DNA from 2 places in the Roseburia sp. AF42-8 genome. Region 1 is predicted to be linked to the other one. Evidence: predicted binding sites of a transcription regulator. Region 1 holds the regulator's gene; the other holds the start of a gene.
The links. Region 1 encodes HrcA, which represses chaperone genes, less so after heat shock. Its sites were predicted from a motif close to TGTTAGCACTCNNNNNNNNNGAGTGCTAACA; they were not measured.
Positions count from the first base shown of each region.

Region 2: a site for HrcA is predicted at 7,845-7,875, ahead of groES (co-chaperone GroES). Genes of this name have one in related genera too.

Region 1 is NZ_QTVB01000002.1:16,170-26,711, forward strand. Features, by position in the region: gene DW059_RS01125 (stage II sporulation protein P) at 1-454, shown strand, start outside; gene DW059_RS01130 (MBOAT family O-acyltransferase) at 571-1,905, shown strand; gene DW059_RS01135 (GDSL-type esterase/lipase family protein) at 1,918-2,781, shown strand; gene lepA (translation elongation factor 4) at 2,809-4,620, shown strand; gene hemW (radical SAM family heme chaperone HemW) at 4,638-5,825, shown strand; gene hrcA (heat-inducible transcriptional repressor HrcA) at 6,032-7,075, shown strand; gene grpE (nucleotide exchange factor GrpE) at 7,096-7,749, shown strand; gene dnaK (molecular chaperone DnaK) at 7,768-9,648, shown strand; gene dnaJ (molecular chaperone DnaJ) at 9,726-10,542, shown strand, end outside.
Region 2 is NZ_QTVB01000016.1:4,710-15,251, reverse strand. Features, by position in the region: gene DW059_RS08415 (LysR family transcriptional regulator) at 1-846, opposite strand, end outside; partial or broken gene DW059_RS08410 (MATE family efflux transporter) at 995-2,343, shown strand; gene DW059_RS08405 (zinc ribbon domain-containing protein) at 2,488-3,204, opposite strand; gene DW059_RS08400 (hypothetical protein) at 3,216-4,391, opposite strand; gene DW059_RS08395 (zinc-ribbon domain-containing protein) at 4,388-4,639, opposite strand; gene DW059_RS08390 (DegV family protein) at 4,771-5,634, opposite strand; gene groL (chaperonin GroEL) at 5,825-7,447, opposite strand; gene groES (co-chaperone GroES) at 7,515-7,799, opposite strand; gene DW059_RS08375 (Cof-type HAD-IIB family hydrolase) at 8,032-8,820, opposite strand; gene DW059_RS08370 (glutamate synthase subunit beta) at 8,987-10,480, opposite strand; partial or broken gene gltB (glutamate synthase large subunit) at 10,495-10,542, opposite strand, start outside.

The DNA.
Region 1 (10,542 bases):
TGATGTGGGAGACAGAGATCACGCCTATGCCAATGCGGAGGGGCCCATTGAGCAGCTGTTAGCAGAGAATCCGAGCATAGAAGTGGTAATAGATTTACATCGTGATGCAGTGGATAAGCATATGGTGCGGGAGGTAAACGGGGTGCAGATGGCACCGATTATGTTCTTTAACGGACTGAGCCGGACAAAGGCGTTAGGAGATATTTCTTATCTCAATAATCCAAACCTTACCGGGAATCTTGCTTTTTCCCTGCAGATGCAGATTGCAGCGGCAGAGTATTATCCGAATCTTACCCGCCCGATTTATTTAAAAGGATACCGGTATAATATGCATTTTAAAGAGAAATATCTTTTGATCGAAATGGGTTCCTATACTAACACGCAGGAGGAGGCACGCAATGCCATGGTTCCACTGGCAGACCTTTTGAACAGAGTGCTGCATGGAGAAAATTAGAAAAACATTTCGTAATGAAAATGTAATAACTTTTTCGGAAAAACACATTGAAATCACTTGCATTTCTTATATAATAAAAGAGATGCGTAAAATAAAACGAAAGATATGGAGTTATCATGGAATTTTCAAGCTTAGAATTTTTATTTCGGTTTTTGCCGATTTTTCTTATTATATATTATCTGGTACCGGTAAAGTATAAAAATCCGGTACTTTTCTTTGGCAGTCTGGTATTCTATGCCATGGGAAACTGGAAGGATGCACTTCTTTTATTGTTTTCCATGAGTCTGAACTACATTCTGGTATTACTGATGGATCATATAAGTAGGAAGAGCAGCAGAAATACCATGCTTGTGATTTTGCTTTGCTATAATATCGGATTATTGTGTATATTTAAATATACAAGATTGTCGCTTCCGCTTGGAATCAGCTTTTATACTTTTACCATGCTTTCCTATGTGCTGGATGTCTATAAGAAGAAAACAGCAGCGTTGAGGGATTATCTGGAGTATGGAACTTATATCCTTTTGTTCCCAAAGCTGATATCCGGACCGATTGCCCAGTTTGCCAATATGGCAGGGCAGTTAAAGAAACATCCAATCCGTCTGGAGAAAATCGAACATGGTCTGACTCTTTTTATCATAGGATTGGGATATAAAGTAATTATTGCAAATCATCTGGCAATTCTCTGGCGTGATATTCAGGGCATTGGCTTTGAGAGTATTTCCACACCGTTAGCGTGGATGGGAGCATTCGGTTATTCTGCACAGTTATTCTTTGATTTCCAGGGATATTCCCTGATGGCAATCGGAATCGGAGAGATGCTTGGATTTGATTTGCCGAAGAACTTTGACCATCCGTATCGTTCCAGGACAGTGTCTGAGTTTTACCGCCGGTGGCACATTACACTGGGAAGATGGTTCCGTGATTATTTATATATTCCCTTGGGAGGCAACCGGAAGGGAAATGCGTGGACATTTTTCAATCTGCTGATTGTCTGGGTTGTAACCGGAATGTGGCATGGTTCTACCATTAATTTTCCATTATGGGGCTTGATTTTATTTGTATTTATTGCGTTGGAACGATTTGTAATCAGAAATTTTTTAGAGAAACATGGATGGCTGGCACACCTTTACATCTGGTTTGTAATCCCTCTGACCTGGGTCGTGTTTGCAATTACGAAGTTATCTGATTTGAAAGTATATTTTGCAAGACTGTTCCCGTTCTTTGGAACCGGAATCGCAGTCAATGCAGGCGATTATCTGAAATACGGCAGAACCTATGGAGTGTTTTTCCTATTGGCATTTGTGGTATCACTTCCTTTTATGGATAAGATATTAAAAAAATGCTGGAAGAAGTGGTGGATGAAAGCAATTTTGTTTGTTGTATTATGGATTTGTATTTATCAGATTGCAAATGGACTGAACAATCCGTTTATGTATTTTAGTTTTTAATGGGAGGCTGTCATGAAGAAATGGAAGAAATGTCCGCTTCTTATTGTTACGGTAATCAGTATGCTGCTGGTAAGCGGTGTTGCATTAGCCGGAACAAAGGGCGCATATAAAGAATATAATAAGGACTGGCCGAAGGTTCCGGCGGTGGCTGGCATGATGCAGGCATCCAAAGAGGGCATTCTGCCATGGGATAAGGCAGAACCGGAGGAGGATTTGGAAAGCGTATATGCTGACAAAGAGGGGCTGGCAACGGAAGAAGCAACAGAAGCAGTTGCAGATACGGAGGCAGAAGTGGATAAGACTTATACTTTTACCGATGTAACCCAGGATTATTTTGATGATGCAGTATTTATCGGAGATTCCAGAACCGTTGGCTTAAGAGACTATGGCGGCTGGGATAATGCAACTTATTATGCCAGTATCGGACTTACGGTCTATGATATGTTTGATACGCCGATTGTCGAGGAAAACGGCGCGAAGATTACCGTTGAAGAAGCATTAAGCGAGCATCAGTTTGGTAAAGTCTATCTGATGATTGGAATCAACGAAATGGGAACCGGTACAGTAGACAGCTTTATGAAAGCATATGAAGAAGCTGTCAATCATATCCGGGAATTACAGCCGGATGCACTGATTTTCTTACAGGGCATTATGTATGTAAAACAGGAAAAGTCAGAGACCGACCCGATTTTTAACAATCCGGCAATCAAAGAACGGAATGACAGAATTGCAATGCTTGCAAATAATCACGATATATTTTATATTGATGTAAATGAAGTAGTGACTGACGAAACAGGAAATCTGAATCCGGAATATACTTATGATGAGATTCACCTGCTGGGAAATATTATTCCCTGTGGACGGATTTCCTTTTGAAACATGGAATAAAGAAGGAGTAAATATATGTCAATCGACCAGAGTAAGATTCGTAATTTTTGTATCATTGCCCATATTGACCACGGTAAATCAACCCTTGCAGACCGTATTATCGAAATGACAGGGCTTCTGACCAGCCGCGAAATGCAGGCGCAGGTTTTAGATAATATGGATTTGGAGCGGGAACGTGGAATTACCATTAAGTCCCAGGCAGTCCGTATTATATATCATGCCAAAGATGGAGAAGAATATATTTTTAATTTGATTGATACACCGGGACATGTGGACTTTACCTATGAAGTATCAAGAAGTCTTGCTGCCTGTGACGGTGCTGTGCTGGTAGTAGATGCGGCACAGGGGATTGAGGCACAGACCCTTGCCAATGTATATCTGGCATTAGACCATGATCTGGAAGTGATTCCAGTCATTAATAAAATTGATCTGCCGAGTGCAAGACCGGAAGAAGTAGTAGAAGAAATTGAAGATGTGATTGGAATTGAGGCACAGGATGCACCACGGATTTCTGCCAAAACAGGGTTGAATGTGGAAGAAGTATTAGAGCAGATTGTGCATAAATTACCGGCACCAAAAGGGGACGCCAAAGCGCCTCTTCAGGCGTTGATTTTTGATTCTGTGTATGATGCTTATAAAGGTGTTATTGTATTCTGCAGAATCCGGGAAGGTTCCGTAAAACCGGGGACAACCATCCGCATGATGGCAACCGGAGCAGAAGCAGATGTAGTAGAAGTAGGATATTTCGGAGCCGGACAGTTCATTCCATGTGATGAGTTAGAAGCCGGAATGGTAGGTTATATTACTGCCAGCCTTAAGAATGTGAAAGAAACCCGTGTGGGTGATACCATAACAGAAGCAAAGCGTCCTTGTGATGCACCATTGCCGGGATATAAGAAAGTTAATCCGATGGTATACTGTGGATTATATCCAACAGATGGAGCCAAATATCCGGATCTTCGTGACGCTTTGGAAAAATTACAGTTAAATGATGCCGCCTTACAGTTTGAACCGGAGACTTCCATTGCATTGGGCTTTGGTTTCCGCTGTGGTTTCTTAGGACTGCTTCATTTAGAGGTAATTCAGGAGCGGTTAGAGAGAGAATTTAATCTTGATTTAGTAACGACAGCACCAGGCGTTGTATATCGGGTACATAAGACGGATGGTACCATGATAGAATTGACAAACCCATCCAATCTTCCGGATCCATCCGAAATCGAATATATGGAAGAGCCGATGGTTGCAGCAGAAATTATGGTGACATCCGAATATGTAGGTGCCATTATGGATTTGTGCCAGGAACGCCGTGGTATCTATAAGAGTATGGAATATATTGAGCAGACCCGTGCAGTTATTAAATATGACCTTCCGTTAAATGAAATTATTTATGATTTCTTTGATGCATTGAAATCCCGTTCCAAAGGATATGCGTCCTTTGATTATGAGATGAAGGGTTATGAGCAGTCAGAGCTTGTGAAGCTGGATATTCTTATTAATAAAGAAGAAGTGGATGCTCTTTCCTTTATTGTATTTAAGGATACCGCCTATGAGCGTGGAAGAAAGATGTGTGAGAAGTTAAAGGAAGAGATTCCGAGACATTTATTTGAGATCCCGATTCAGGCAGCCGTTGGAAGCAAGGTAATTGCCCGTGAGACAGTAAAAGCAATGCGAAAAGATGTGCTGGCAAAATGTTACGGCGGTGACATCAGCCGTAAGCGTAAACTGTTAGAGAAACAGAAGGAAGGTAAGAAACGTATGCGTCAGGTGGGAAATGTAGAGATTCCACAGGAAGCATTTATGAGTGTACTGAAGTTAGATGAGAAATAGATGACAGGAGAACATAGATGGAACTTTATGTGCATATTCCTTTTTGTGTAAGAAAATGTGAATATTGTGATTTCTTATCAGCACCTGCGGACGAGCGGTTACAAAACCGCTACGTGGGTGCTCTTTTGCATGAAATCAGATATTACGGACAGACAATGGGACGTCCGGCTCTTTCTACTATATATATAGGGGGCGGAACACCGTCTCTTTTAGCACCGGAATATATCGCACTTCTTTTAAAACAGATTCAGGTAAGCTTTGAGGTGGAAGCAGATGCAGAGATTACCATAGAATGTAATCCCGGAACTTTAAATGAGGAAAAACTTCTTACCTATAAAGAAGCAGGCATTAACCGTCTCAGCATAGGGTTACAGTCTGCCTTTGATGATGAATTAAAGATATTAGGAAGAATCCATACTTACCGGCAGTTCTTGGAGAATTATGAATGTGCCAGAAGATGTGGATTTGAAAATATCAACGTTGATTTGATGAGTGCCCTGCCTTATCAGAGTACGGAGAAATTTGTCACCAGCTTAAAGCGTGTCATAGCATTAAAACCGGAACATATTTCAGCCTATTCCCTGATTATCGAAAAGGGAACACCATTTTATGAAAAATACAAATTCGAGGCAGTGCTCCGGGAAGCCGGAAAGCCGACAGAGCATCTGCCATCTGAAGAGACAGAGTATGAAATTTATAAAAAGACTCAGGAGATTCTTGCAGAGGCAGGTTATGAGCATTATGAAGTATCCAATTATGCAAAGCAGGGGAAAGAGGCAAGGCATAATATCGGATACTGGAAGCGGGTACCGTATCTTGGGGTAGGACTTGGGGCAGCTTCCTTGATTGGAGAAGTACGCTACAGTAATATAAGAGAGATTGAAGCGTATATCAAAGCATGCGGTAATATTTCGGCGAAGGAAATAGATGGAGTACCGGCATTGAATCTCCATGAGAGTGCAGATGCAATCAGCCGCCATGCCCAGATGGAAGAATTCATGTTTTTAGGCCTGCGTATGTTAAAGGGAGTTACAAGAACAGAATTCAAAGAGACTTTCGGCGTGGAAATAGAAGCAGTATATGGCGAAGTCTTAAACCAGCTTCAGGAAGAGGACTTAATCGAGAAAAAAGCCGGTGTAATAAAGCTCAGCGACCACGGTATGGACATCAGTAACTATGTACTCGCCCAGTTTTTACTGGATTAAGTAGTGCGGTGTTGAACCGCATTGAATCAGAACAAATCTAAAGAAATTATAAAATTATAAAATGCTGTTGACAAAAAAAACGAATGGTGCTATCTTAAGTACATAGAAATTAGCACTCTTTCAAGTTGAGTGCTAACAACAAAGAAAAAGCAGTACAAAAAGCTTTTCCAAATACCTATAAAAGTTTCATTTTCAGGAGAACGTGAATGAACGAGAACGAATTAGATGAAAGAAAAACAAAAATCTTAAATGCAATCATTCGCAACTATCTGGAAACGGGTGAGCCGGTTGGTTCAAGAACCATTTCCAAGTATACGGATTTGAACTTGAGTTCCGCAACAATCCGGAATGAGATGTCGGACTTGGAAGAGATGGGATATATTTTGCAGCCACATACATCGGCAGGAAGAATTCCATCCGATAAGGGATATCGCTTCTATGTAGATAATCTGATTGCAGAGAAGGACAAAGAAGTATCCGATATGAAAGAGTTCGTAATTGAACATACGGAGAAGATGGAACAGGTATTGCAGCAGGTGGCAAAGTTGTTGGCGAACAACACGAATTACACCACCATGATAACAGCACCGCAGTATCACCACAACAGCCTGAAGTTCATCCAGTTATCCAATGTGGATGATGAACATATTCTGGCAGTTGTCGTATTGGAAGGCAATCTTGTGAAAAATAAGATGATTCCGATAGAAGAGCCGATAGATAATGAGCATATGTTAAAACTTAACATGCTTTTGAATACACATTTAAATGGATTGTCATTAGATCAGATTAATCTGGGCACCATAGCAGTGTTGAAAGAGAAAGCCGGTATCCATTCCAAAGTCATCAGTGATGTATTGGATGCAGTAGCAGAAGCAATCAGCGAAGACGAGGATTTGGAGATATATACCAGCGGTGCAACGAATATCTTAAAATATCCGGAGTTATCGGATTCGCAGAAAGCAGGAGAGCTTTTAGATGCGTTAGAAGAGAAGAAACAGTTAGTAAGTCTGGTGACGGATAACCTCAGCAATGAGGAGAACGGCATACAGGTTTATATAGGAGATGAATCTCCAATTCAGACCATGAAGGACTGCAGTGTGGTAACAGCTACCTATGAACTTGGTAAAGGCGTGAAGGGAACGATAGGAATTATCGGACCGAAGCGTATGGATTATGAGAACGTCATGGATAATCTGAAAAATTTGAAATCACAACTAGAAGGCATATTTGATAAGCCGAAGAAAGAATAGCATAGAAAGGTGGCAAGGAAGTGGCAGAAGAAAAGAAAGAAGAAGTGCTTGAGGAAGTATTAGAAGACTTAGAAGCAGAGGATGCAAAAAAGCAGGAAGAAGCACAGAATACCGCCTCAGAAGAAAAAGAAGTTGAGGCAGAAGAAAAAACGGAAGATACCGAATCTGAACCGGAAGAAATAGAGAAAGAAGATGAGGAGAAAAAGAAAGGTATCTTTAAAAAGAAAGACAAGAAAGATAAGAAGGACGAACAGATTGAAGATTTAACCGACCGGCTGAAACGTCAGATGGCAGAATTTGAAAACTTCCGTAAGAGAACGGAAAAGGAAAAGAGCCAGATGTATGACATGGGAGCCAGTGCAATCTTAGAGAAAATCCTTCCAGTTATCGACAATTTTGAAAGAGGGCTTGCAGCTGTACCGGAAGAAGACAAAAACAATGGCTTCGTAGAAGGTATGGATAAGATTTATAAGCAGATGATGACAGTGCTGACAGAAGTTGGTGTAACACCGATTGAAGCAGCCGGTCAGGAGTTTGACCCGAATCTCCATAATGCAGTAATGCATGTGGAAGATGAAGAACTCGGTGAGAATGTAGTAGCCGAGGAGTTACAGAAAGGTTACAAGTACAAAGAAAATGTAATCAGACATAGCATGGTAAAAGTAGCGAATTAAGCATAGGAGGATAAGAACATGAGTAAAATTATTGGTATTGATTTAGGAACAACAAACAGTTGTGTGGCAGTTATGGAAGGTGGAAAACCTACCGTTATAGCAAACCAGGAAGGTGCAAGAACAACACCATCTATCGTAGCATTTACAAAAACAGGTGAGCGTCTGATTGGTGAACCAGCAAAACGTCAGGCAGTAACCAACGCAGAGAAAACAATCTCTTCCATTAAGAGACATATGGGAACCGATTACAAAGTAAGCATTGATGACAAACAGTATTCTCCACAGCAGATTTCTGCAATGATTTTACAGAAATTAAAAGCTGATGCAGAAGGATATTTAGGAGAAAAAGTATCAGAAGCAGTTATTACTGTACCGGCATACTTCAATGATGCACAGCGTCAGGCAACCAAGGATGCAGGTAAGATTGCAGGACTTGATGTAAAACGTATCATCAACGAGCCGACAGCAGCAGCACTTGCTTATGGACTGGACAACGAAAAAGAACAGAAAATTATGGTATACGACTTAGGTGGTGGTACATTTGATGTATCTATCATCGAAATCGGTGACGGAGTCATCGAAGTATTATCTACAAATGGTGATACCAGATTAGGTGGAGATGATTTCGATAACAAGATTACACAGTGGATGATTGACGAATTCAAGAAAGCAGAAGGCGTTGACTTATCTACTGATAAGATGGCTCTTCAGAGATTAAAAGAAGCTGCAGAGAAAGCTAAGAAAGAGTTGTCTTCAGCAACAACAACCAATATCAACCTGCCATTCATTACTGCAACAGCAGAAGGACCAAAGCACTTTGATATGAACTTGACAAGAGCAAAATTCGATGAGTTGACACATGACTTAGTAGAAAGAACAGCAATTCCGGTACAGAACGCTATGAAGGATGCAGGCGTAACCAATGCAGACTTAGGCCAGGTATTATTGGTTGGTGGTTCTACACGTATCCCGGCTGTTCAGGATAAAGTAAGACAGTTAACAGGCAAAGAGCCAAGTAAATCCTTAAACCCGGATGAGTGTGTAGCACTTGGTGCTTGTATCCAGGGTGGTAAATTAGCAGGAGATGCCGGCGCAGGTGATATCCTTCTTCTGGATGTTACTCCATTGTCACTGTCTATCGAGACCATGGGTGGAGTTGCAACAAGACTGATTGAGAGAAATACAACAATTCCTACAAGAAAGAGCCAGATTTTCTCAACAGCAGCAGATAATCAGACAGCAGTAGATATCAACGTAGTGCAGGGTGAGCGTCAGTTCGCGAGAGATAACAAATCCCTTGGACAGTTCCGTCTGGATGGTATCCCACCAGCACGTCGTGGAGTTCCTCAGATTGAAGTTACTTTCGATATCGATGCAAACGGTATTGTAAATGTATCTGCAAAAGACTTAGGAACCGGAAAAGAACAGCATATTACAATTACTGCCGGATCTAACATGTCTGATGCAGATATCGATAAAGCAGTAAAAGAAGCAGCTGAATTTGAAGCACAGGACAAGAAGAGAAAAGAAGCAATTGACACCAGAAATGATGCAGATTCCTTCGTATTCCAGACACAGCAGGCATTAGACCAGGTTGGAAATAACCTTGATGCGGCAGATAAATCTGCAGTAGAGGCTGACTTAAATGCACTGAAAGCTTTAGTAGATGCAAATCCACAGGCTGAAAACATGACAGAGGATCAGGTTGCTGAGATGAAAGCAGCAAAAGAGAAACTGATGGAAAGTGCACAGAAAGTATTTGCTAAGATGTATGAGAATGCTCAGGCAGCTCAGGGAGCCGCTGGTGCAGGCCCTGATATGGGAGCAGGTGCAGCCGGTGGAGCAGCTGCAGGTTCCGCAGATGATGATGTGGTAGATGCTGATTACAAAGAAGTATAATTCTACAGATAAAAAGCAGTAGAAAGGGTTGGCAGTTTTACTGTCAACCCTTACAAACGGTAAAGAGGGAATAGATTATGGCAGAACAGAAAAGAGACTATTACGAGGTCTTAGGCGTTGATAAAAACGCAGATGACGCAGCAATAAAAAAAGCATATCGTGTCCTTGCCAAGAAATATCATCCGGATATGAACCCGGGGGATAAAGAAGCAGAAAAGAAATTCAAGGAAGCATCTGAAGCATATGCAGTACTGAGCGACCCGGAGAAGAGAAAACAGTATGACCAGTTTGGCCATGCAGCCTTTGATGGAGGTGCCGGCGGAGCAGGCGGATTTGATTTCTCAGGTATGGATATGGGAGACATTTTTGGAAGCTTTGGAGACATTTTCGGAGATTTCTTTGGCGGCGGAAGACGCAGCAGCAGCAACGGACCGATGAAGGGAGCCAATGTACGTGCCAGTGTCAGAATTACATTTGAAGAGGCAGCATTTGGCTGTGAGAAAGAAATTGATTTAGTATTAAAGGATGAATGTAAGACCTGTCATGGTACAGGAGCGAAGCCGGGAACCAGTCCGGAGACCTGTAGCAAATGTCAGGGAAAAGGAAAAGTGGTATATACCCAGCAGTCCTTATTTGGTATGGTACAGAATGTACAGACCTGTCCGGAATGTAACGGAAGCGGTAAAATTGTTCGTGACAAATGTCCGGACTGTCGTGGAACCGGCTACATTGCCAGCAGGAAGAAGATTAAGGTCAGCATTCCTGCCGGAATTGATAACGGTCAGAGTGTAAGAATCCGTGAAAAAGGTGAGCCGGGGGTAAATGGCGGACCAAGAGGAGATCTTCTGGTAGAAGTAGTAGTATCCCGCCATCCAATCCTTCAGAGACAGGGCA
Region 2 (10,542 bases), on a different contig from region 1:
AGTCAACGGAACCCTGTCATCTGAAACAATACAGAACTGTCTGGCAGGAATCTTCTTATTAAATGTAATCTGAAACAGTTCCCCCTTTTCAATTTCTTCCTGGGCAAAGTCCCTGACCACATTTGCTATGCCAAGGCTCCTTTTCGCAAACTGTATCAGCATATCGCTGGTGGCAAGTTCTATCTCCGGATGAATCACAACGCCTTCTCCCAGCAGAAATTCCTCTACATATTTTCTGGTAGAGGTATTTCCCTCCAGGCACATAACCGGCAGATGTTCCAATTCTTTATAGCTTAATTTACCGCCCTTTAAATATTCAAATTTTCGTCCTGCCACAAAGACATCTTCTATCTCACGCACCGGAATCACATGCATATTCTTCGTTGTCTCCATGGGCGTGCTGACTACACCAAAATCAATTCTGCCGCTCTGCAGATATTTCAGTGTCTCCGGTGTCGGTGCATTGGTAACTGTAATTCTGATTTTCGGATACTGCTCATGAAACTGTTCCAGATAAGAAAGCAGATAAAACTGCAGTGTCATATCGCTGGCTCCGATACATACTTCTCCGCTGGTCAGCTCCTGCATTTCAAGGAATTTGCGTTCGCCTTCCCGGATGGTCTCATAGCCCCGCTGCACATAGCCGTAAAGTGTCTGCCCCTCTGCAGTCAGACGCACCCCTCTGGATGTCCGCATGAAAAGGGTGGTTCCCAGTTCCCGCTCCAAATTACGGATTGCCTGGGACACTGCCGGCTGTGAAACATTCAGTTCTTCTGCTGCCAATGTAATACTGTGAAGTTTTCCTACATAATAAAAAAATTTGTAATATTCTAAATTCGTATTCATGAGCGAATTATACCATAATTAAATTGATTTTTACATTGTCATTTTTATTTTACCAATGTATACTAATCCCGTTTCCAAAGAATATAGTACTTTTTTCTCATATAGTGCAGAACATTTCTGCAAAAAATTATGAAAGGAGCTTATAATTATGACGAAAGATATGACAACCGGAAATCCACTGAAATTAATTCTTTTCTTCTCACTTCCTGTATTGTTCGGAAATCTGTTCCAGCAGTTCTACAGTATGGTAGATACCATCATTGTAGGACAGTTTTTGGGAGAAGATGCCCTGGCTGCTGTAGGTGCAACCGGTTCTATTATGTTTCTGGTACTTGGTTTTGCATCCGGACTTGCCAGGGATTCGGTGTTATGGTATCACAGGCTTTCGGTGCAAAGGATGAAAGCCGTTTAAAGCATATTGTTGCTTTATCCTTCCTCTTAACCATAATCATTTCCGTGGTTCTTACCGCATTGACTGTTACTACTTCCCGGGAGCTTTTAATCTTTATGAACACACCGGATAATATTCTTGATATGGCAGACTCTTATATCCGGGTTATCTTCTGGGGTATCATTACCAGTATGATGTACAATGTTGTTTCCGGAATTTTAAGAGGTGTTGGTGACAGCAAGACTCCATTATACTTCCTGCTGTTTTCCTCCGCTCTTAATATTGTGCTGGATTTATTCTGTATTGTAACTTTAAAATTAAATGTTGCAGGTGCTGCATATGCCACCGTAATCTCACAGGGTATTTCCGCTGTTCTCTGTCTTATTTATATGTACCGTAAATTCACGATTCTCCGCACCAGAAAAAGTGATTACTACATCGACCGCGTGACAACCGCCCAGATGATGGGACTTGGTATCCCGATGGCTTTGAACTACTCTCTGATAGCTGTTGGTTCCATGATTCTTCAGTCTGCAGTAAATGTATTTGGTTCCAGTGCTGTTGCAGCCTTTACTGCTGCATCCAAGGTAGAACAAATTTCTACCCAGCCAATGCCAGCTCTTGGAACCACAATGTCTACTTACTGTGGTCAGAACTTAGGTGCCGGAAAATACGAACGCATCTTCGATGGCATGAAGAAGGCCTTTGGAATCGCCCTTGGAACTGTTGCAATTGCTGCATTCATCTGTACTGTATTTGGCCGTTCCATTGTTTCCCTTTTCTTAAGCGAACCGACGGAAGCCATTTACAGTTATGCCACACAGTACTTAAATACCATCAGCTGCTTTTTCTTCTTTCTTGCTCTTATTTACCTTTATCGTACTTCTTTGCAGGGACTTGGAAAAGGTATCATGCCTATGGTCAGCGGTATCTTTGAAATGATTTGCCGTGTCGGTGTCGTATGGCTCCTTTTAAATCCATATGGATACTGGTCAGTCCGTCTGGCAAGCCCGGTAGCATGGATTGGTGCCGGTGTACCACTTATGATTTCCTATCTTGTTTGGAAGAACCGGAAAAAGAAACAGCTCTGCAGTCAGGCTGTATAAAATCCTGAGCCTGCAATGCTGCAGCACGCAGAAAAGAAGCCCCATCCTCTGAATCATCAGACGATGGGGCTTCTACTTATTTACGCGAGTAGCTCGCAAAGCGTGTTTCTCGTAGTTTACTTATTACTTATTTCATATTCCAGTTTATGCAACCGGATTTCCGCACTTGGTACAAAACTTATTTCCAGCTACAAGCGGAGCACCACATTTACTGCATACCGGCTGTACTGGCTGCTGTGGCGGCATTGGCTGTCCCTGGAACTGTCCCTGCTGCTGTGGCGGCATTGGCTGTCCCTGGAACTGTCCCTGCTGTGGTGGCACATTTCCATACATATTCTGCTGTGGCATTCCCTGATATCCGTTCATCATTTTCTGTCTGATTAATGGTTTCTCAGCTTGAAGTACGTTGATAATAATCAACAGATCCAACACTACAATTGCCAGAATAAACAATATATTAAATATAAATCCGGCTGTAACTTTCGCTGTACAGTAATTATCTGTTGCTTCCTTATTTACTCCGACGCAAAGTGCAATCCAGAAAATAAAGTCAACAACTGCACAGCTTCCGGATGCGATTGCAGCAATTTTGTCTTTTAATACGCTCTTTAAGCACCAGAGAGCCAGCATAGCGATTGGAAGCAACAGCATTATAATGCAGATTACTTTTGGATCTGTTACACTTTCACCCTCTATCTTAATACCTGTCATAGCTTTAAAAGCGCTGATTTTAATATTTCCATATCCTGCACAGGATACCATAAATGATGGCACAAAGAAAAATACCATTAATAAAATAGATAACAGACGAATGATATTTTTCACATGAATGTGCTTTGTAAAATCATTTCCAGAATTCATTTCCTTCTCCTTTAGTTTCCAAACTGAGTTAAATTATCAGTTACTTCGTAAGTATAATCAACCTTCTGAGTTACAACCAGATCATTAAACATCTGTGCCCCATCTGTATAACCATCAACATTATACCATCCGTCATCATACTCTAAATCAGTATATCCTTCGATATCACCGTATGTATTGAAACTCTGGCTTCCATCAGATAATGCCATTATATTTGTATATTTTACCGGGAAGTATACAACAGTTGGCTCAAATGCACTTTCTGCACTGGTTACAGTTGTCGAAAATACCAGATAAAGGACGTTCGTATCACCCCATGTATCACTGTTTTTTGCAACCAGATAATAAGAACCTTCATAACTGAATCCGGAATTTCCAATATAGGAATTGTTATTTGCAAAATATGCATCTAACGCATCTGTTGCTTCATTTTTCATGGAATCCAGATTGTCTGCTGAAATATCTGCAGCAGATGTTACATAAGAATCTACTCCGGATACAGTATATTCTTTTGATGTCTGTGTGAATTTGTAACCATTTGCCAATGCATTCTCTTCTGATTCATCAACTGTTAAAGTTACGGTATCTCCGACATCAAGACTGTCATAATCTTCAAAATTGAACCACAGATAACGTAAGTAATCATCATCTGAATTATTGGTCCAGTCTGGATATACATAAGGTGGTGTTCCTGAGAAGGTTACCTCGATATCTTCAAACGGATCAACTTCTTTTACTTCTTCCAGTCCTTCTACTGTAAATTCCTGTTCTTTGGAAAGAATTTTAACTCCTGCTTTTTTCTCATAATCTTCATTCCATGAAGCAGTAACGGTTACCACATCACCATTTGACAGGTCTGAATCCGGTTTCACATCAAAAGTAATACTGTCAATCAAATCCCAATTACTACTTCCCATCAAATCTGTGAGGTCACTCCAGTCAAGGTCATCAAGAGATTTTACATTTTTAAGTTTCTTTCCCTGTGCCTTGATAACAGCTTCACTGAATCCGGTCTCGTCAAAATCAACATATGCTGTTCCCGCTGTTTCATATCCGTTATACTCTACAGAAATATAATCGTTGATATTTACTTTCTTTTTCTGATTCTTCACTACCACAAGTGCAACAATTGCAACTACTACAACTGCAATGACTGCAATAAGCAATGCCCATAACTGTTTCGTCATCTTAAATGGTTTCTTAGGCGGGCGTGCCTGCTGTGGCTGTCCCTGGAACTGTCCCTGCTGCGGCTGACTCTGGAACTGTCCTTGCTGCGGCTGTTCCTGTACCGGTGTTTCTGTTCTGCCGGCTGTTCCTGTACCGGTGCTTCCTGCTCTGCCGGCTGTTCCATCTCCCCTTTTAATTTCTGGCCACAATTTGGGCAAAAATCTGCATCATCACCCACTTGTGTGCCACAATTACCACAAAATGCCATTTTCATTTTCCTCCTTCGTTTTACCATGATATGTTACTTGCTTTTATACATTAACAAGTTAAACTATTTCAATTCTACACAATATTTTGTGGTTGGTCAATCAATTTTACCAAGAATTTACACTTTAAATCCTATAATTTTCTTGCACAGGCAAGTGCTAATGCTCCCGGTCCGATATGGCAGGATACATTTAAAGAAAGCGGATCCATCATAATGTCTGTAATCCCAAATTCTGCTTCCACTTCTTTGCGGAATTCCATCGCTGCACTTATATCTCCAGTGTATGCAATACAAAGCTGCATCTCATCCTGACACTCCTTAAAGCGGGATGCATAGTCATCTTTTACTGCTTTTATCATAATGCTTTTTGCCTGCTTTACCGTTCTGGCTTTTGCAAAAGCATCCAGCTTTTCACCCTGAATCTGTAATACCGGTTTTAATTTCAACAATGTTCCCAGTGCTGCTGCTGCCGGTGTAATTCTTCCACCTTTTTTCAGATAGTAAAGGGTATCTACCATGATATAAATGCTGGACTGGAATTTTGCATCCTCTAAAATATCTTTAATCTCTTTTCCGCTCTTGCCACTCTCTGCCAGCCTGATTGCATCAAATACGGACTGTTTCTGTGTTACAGAAATTCTCTGATTGTTTACTACAAAAACCCTGCCCTCATACTCTTCATCTGAAGATAATGCTGTTGCTGTCTCACAGGAACTGCTCAATCCACTGGATAAAGGAATGTATACTATTTCATCATATTCTTTTAAAAGCTCATCCCAACGGTCTGTAAGGTCTCCTACTGCCGGCATGGATGTTGAAATCTCTGCTCCATCTGTCAGATGCTCATAAAATGTATCCTGTGTCAGATTGATATCCTCAAACAGTGTTTCACCATTTATAAAAAAAGGCATTGGTAATACGCTAATCCCTAACTGCTGCGCTTCTGCCTGACGAATTCCACTGGAACTGTCTGTAAGAATAACTACCTTTCCCATTTTTCTTCCTCCTTGCTGTTCAGACTTCATGTTACACAATGAAATAATTGTAACATATTTTGCAAATCAAAACAACTGCCCCCAAAAAACTAACATCAGGAAAAAAACTGCATAGTAAAACTCCTGACTGCATTATCCGCAGCCAGGAGCTCTCTATCCTTACTTTTCAGTAATATATTTTATTTTCTTATTACATCATTCCCATACCTGGGTTTCCTGCCGGCATTGCAGGAGCATCTTCTTTGATATTTGCTACAACAGATTCCGTTGTAAGTAATGTAGATGCTACAGATGTTGCATTCTGCAAAGCACTTCTTGTAACCTTAACCGGGTCAAGGATACCAGCTTCTACCATATCTACATATTCTTCTGTTGCTGCATTAAATCCGATACCAGGAGCGGACTCTTTTACTTTATTAATAATAACTGCACCTTCAAGACCTGCATTTGCGGAAATGTAATACAATGGAGCCTCCAATGCTTTTAAGATAACCTTTGCACCGGTCTTCTCATCACCTTCCAATGTCTCAGCAAGCTTTGCAACCTCTTTGGATGCATGGATGTATGCAGAACCGCCACCTGCGATGATTCCTTCTTCGACTGCTGCTCTTGTTGCATTCAAAGCATCTTCCATACGAAGTTTTGCTTCTTTCATTTCTGTCTCTGTTGCAGCACCAACACGGATAACTGCTACGCCGCCTGCCAGTTTTGCAAGTCTTTCCTGTAATTTTTCTTTATCAAATTCAGATGTTGTCTCTTCAAGCTGTGCACGAATCTGGCCGATTCTTGCCTGGATTTCTTCTTTATTTCCTTCACCATCAACGATAACGGTGTTCTCTTTCTTAACCTTAACAGATTTTGCACGGCCAAGCTGTGCCATAGTAGCATCTTTTAATTCCAGACCAACTTCTTCTGAAATTACCTGACCACCGGTAAGGATAGCGATATCTTTTAACATTTCTTTTCTTCTGTCGCCATATCCTGGAGCTTTTACTGCTACAACGTTAAATGTTCCACGCAGTTTATTTACAATCAATGTAGTTAAAGCTTCACCCTCGATATCTTCAGCAATGATAAGAAGTCTGGAACCGGACTGAACAATCTGTTCTAACAGTGGAAGGATTTCCTGAATGTTGCTGATTTTCTTATCGGTAATTAAGATGTACGGCTCATCTAAAACTGCTTCCATCTTATCCATATCTGTGCACATATATGCGGAAATGTATCCACGGTCAAACTGCATACCTTCTACCAGGTCAAGCTCTGTCTGCATGGTCTTGCTCTCTTCAATGGTAATAACACCATCATTGGAAACTTTTTCCATTGCATCTGCTACCATGTTGCCAACGCTTTCATCACCTGCGGAAATAGATGCAACTTTTGCAATCTGGTCTTTTCCGGTTACTTTAGAAGACATTGCTGCGATTGTTTCAACTGCTTTTTCAGTTGCTTTCTTCATACCACGTCTTAAAACGATTGGGTTTGCACCAGCCTCTAAGTTCTTCATTCCTTCCTGAATCATTGCCTGTGCAAGAACGGTTGCTGTTGTAGTACCATCACCAGCAACGTCATTGGTCTTGGTTGCTACTTCTTTTACAAGCTGTGCGCCCATATTTTCGAATGCATCTTCCAATTCGATTTCTTTTGCAATGGTAACACCATCATTTGTGATTAATGGAGCGCCATATGATTTATCCAGTACAACGTTTCTTCCTTTGGGTCCGATTGTTACTCTGACTGTATTTGCCAGTTTATCAACTCCAGCCTCTAATGCTGTTCTGGCTTCTGTTCCATATTTGATTTCCTTTGCCATAATTTCTTACCTCTTTCTTCTATTTTCCTATTTTATTATTTGTTTTATTTACCAATTATCAATTCGATTATTCTACTACTGCAAGAATATCATTCTGCTTTACGATGATATATTCTTCGCCATCCAGTTTTACTTCTGTTCCGGCATATTTAGAATAAATAACCTTCTGTCCTTCTTTTACCTGCATGGTAACTTCTTTGCCATCTACCACTCCGCCAGGACCAACTGCGATTACTTCTGCTTCCTGTGGTTTCTCCTGTGCAGCACTTGCTAAGATAATTCCGGATTTGGTTTTTTCCTCTGCTTTTAACTGTTTTAATACAACTCTGTCTGATAATGGTACTAATTTCATGATTCATTGCCTCCTTGATTCGGTCTCTTTGTTTTCTTTCTTTTTTATTAGCACTCATTCAAACCGAGTGCTAACTGATAGTCATATAATAGTTTCTGCGTCTCTTTTTCGCAAGCCTGACCATTTTTTATTTTTCTCTTGTTTCCTTATATTTACTCTTAATATCTCGTTTTTTCTCTCGTTTTCTCACTTTCTGTAATTTGTAACGATTTAATACTTTTTTTAGATTTGTTTATGAAATCAGTCCAAAATGCTCCAATCCCTTATAAATGCCGTCTTCGTGCAATGGTGCTGTGATATAATCCGCTGCTTCTTTTGCTGCTTTGGTACCATTTCCCATGGCAATTCCATGCTGCACATGCTTTAACATTTCCACATCATTGATACTGTCTCCAAATGCATAGGTATCTTCTTTCTCAATACCAAGAAGCTCACAGGTTTTTTCGATGCCGGACGCTTTGGAAAATCCTTTTGGAACAAACTCTGCACATGCCGCATCATGCACCAGCGGTGTGAAATTCTCTTCCAGATGGGAAAGTACCTTAAGATAAGTATCATCCGGTGTGGAGCAGGAAAACTTACTGATTTCCATAATTGCTTCATTTCCCGTTACCGGCAGCAAATCCTCTCCCAATGTCTCTTTTAGTTTCAAGCCATAAGGGTCTTCTTCAAATTCTTCCAGATCCATATACAAATTCCGGCTTCCCTCATATACCGTAGGAATTCCATACTCTTTTAATATATGTATGGTATCCTCTATCAATTCCTGTTCTAATTTTTTATAAAAAAGTGTTTTTCCATCCATCTCTATCCAGGTACCGCAGCCTGCCACAATTCCGTCGAATCCCAGTGTCAGCAATCTTTCATCCTGAATAAATGCTCTGGTTCTTCCGCTGCAGAGAAATGCCAGATGTCCATTTTCCCGCAGCTTCCGGATTGCTTCCTTTGTGCTCTCCGGTATCACAAAATGCTCGTCCCACAATGTTCCATCAATATCAAAAAATACTGCTTTCCTGCTCATTCTCTTTATGTCCTTTCGCTGTTTTCTTCTCGCTCTTTTTGTCACAAGGGTTATTTTATGCCCCAAAAGCAGAATGTGTCAACCACGAAAAAGCCGCCTGCCACAGCTCACCCTCCGGTGCACCATAGTCAGACGACTTTCTTCTATCATTATATTGTAATTTTCATTACTGTACGGAAAGATAAGAATATCCCATCAGACTTTCGTCTACTTCACGGGCTGCTTCTCTTCCTTCACGGATTGCCCATACAACCAGGGACTGTCCACGATGCATATCTCCTGCTGTAAAGACATTTTCCACATTGGTCTTGTAATGACCGGCTTCTGTTGCCACATTGGTTCTGGCATTTAAGTCTACGCCGAATGCTTTGGCAATGTAATCTTCTGTTCCAAGGAAGCCTGCTGCAATCAGAACCAGATCACAATCTAACTTGCTTTCGGAGCCCGGTACTTCCACCATCTGCATCCGTCCGGTCTTTTCATCCTTTTTGCCCTCTAATTTTACGGTTTTTAATCCGCAGAGCTTACCGTTCTTGTCTTTTAAGAACTCTTTTACGGTTGTCTGGTAAATACGAGGGTCGGAACCGAACATGGCAATTGCTTCTTCCTGACCGTAGTCTGTCTTGCAGACTCTTGGCCACTCCGGCCATGGGTTGTTCTCTGCACGCTCATCCGGTGCTTTTGGCATCATTTCAAGCTGGATGACACTGGCTGCGCCGTGACGGATAGAAGTTCCGACACAGTCATTTCCGGTATCTCCACCACCGATGATAACTACTTTCTTTCCCTTGGCAGAAATATATTTGTTATCTTTAAGCTCGGAATCTAAAAGGCTCTTGGTAGTTGCCTTTAAGAAATCTACTGCAAAGTAAATGCCTTCTGCATCTCTGCCCGGAGCTTTGATGTCTCTTGGATTCTTTGCTCCACAGGCTAAGATGACACGGTCATATTCTTTTAAGAGTTTTGCCGGCTTGATGTCTTTTCCAACATTGGTATTGGTAATAAACTCGACACCCTCTTCTTTCATTATATTAATCTTACGGTCAATAACCCATTTTTCCAGCTTCATATTCGGGATTCCATACATCAAAAGTCCACCGACACGGTCATCTCTTTCAAATACGGTAACGGAATGTCCTCTTTTATTCAACTGGTCTGCTGCTGCAAGTCCGGCAGGACCGGAACCGATGATTGCAACCTTCTTTCCGGTACGGACTCTTGGAGGTTTTGCTGCAGCATATCCTTTTTCATAGGCATTTTCAATGATTCCATGCTCATTTGCCTTACAGGTTACCGGGTCTTCCCAGTGTCCACAGGTACAGGCTGCTTCACAAAGTGCCGGACATACTCTTGAGGTAAATTCCGGGAAGTTGTTGGTCTTGGTCAGACGGTTATATGCCTGCTCCCAGTTGTTGGTATACAAAAGGTCATTCCACTCCGGTACCAGATTATGCAGCGGACATCCGCTGGTCATTCCCATGATATTCATACCAGCCTGGCAGAACGGCACGCCGCAGTTCATACAACGTGCTGCCTGTACTCTTTGTTTCTCTTTTGAGAGAGGGGTATGGAACTCGTTAAAGTTCTTGATACGCTCCTTTGGTGCAACCGCTGCTGCATTCTCTCTGTCATATTCCATAAATCCTGTTGGTTTTCCCATTTTGCGTCCCCTCCTTAATTTCTTGTATTCGCATAAAATGCTTCAATCTGTGCCTGTTCGGA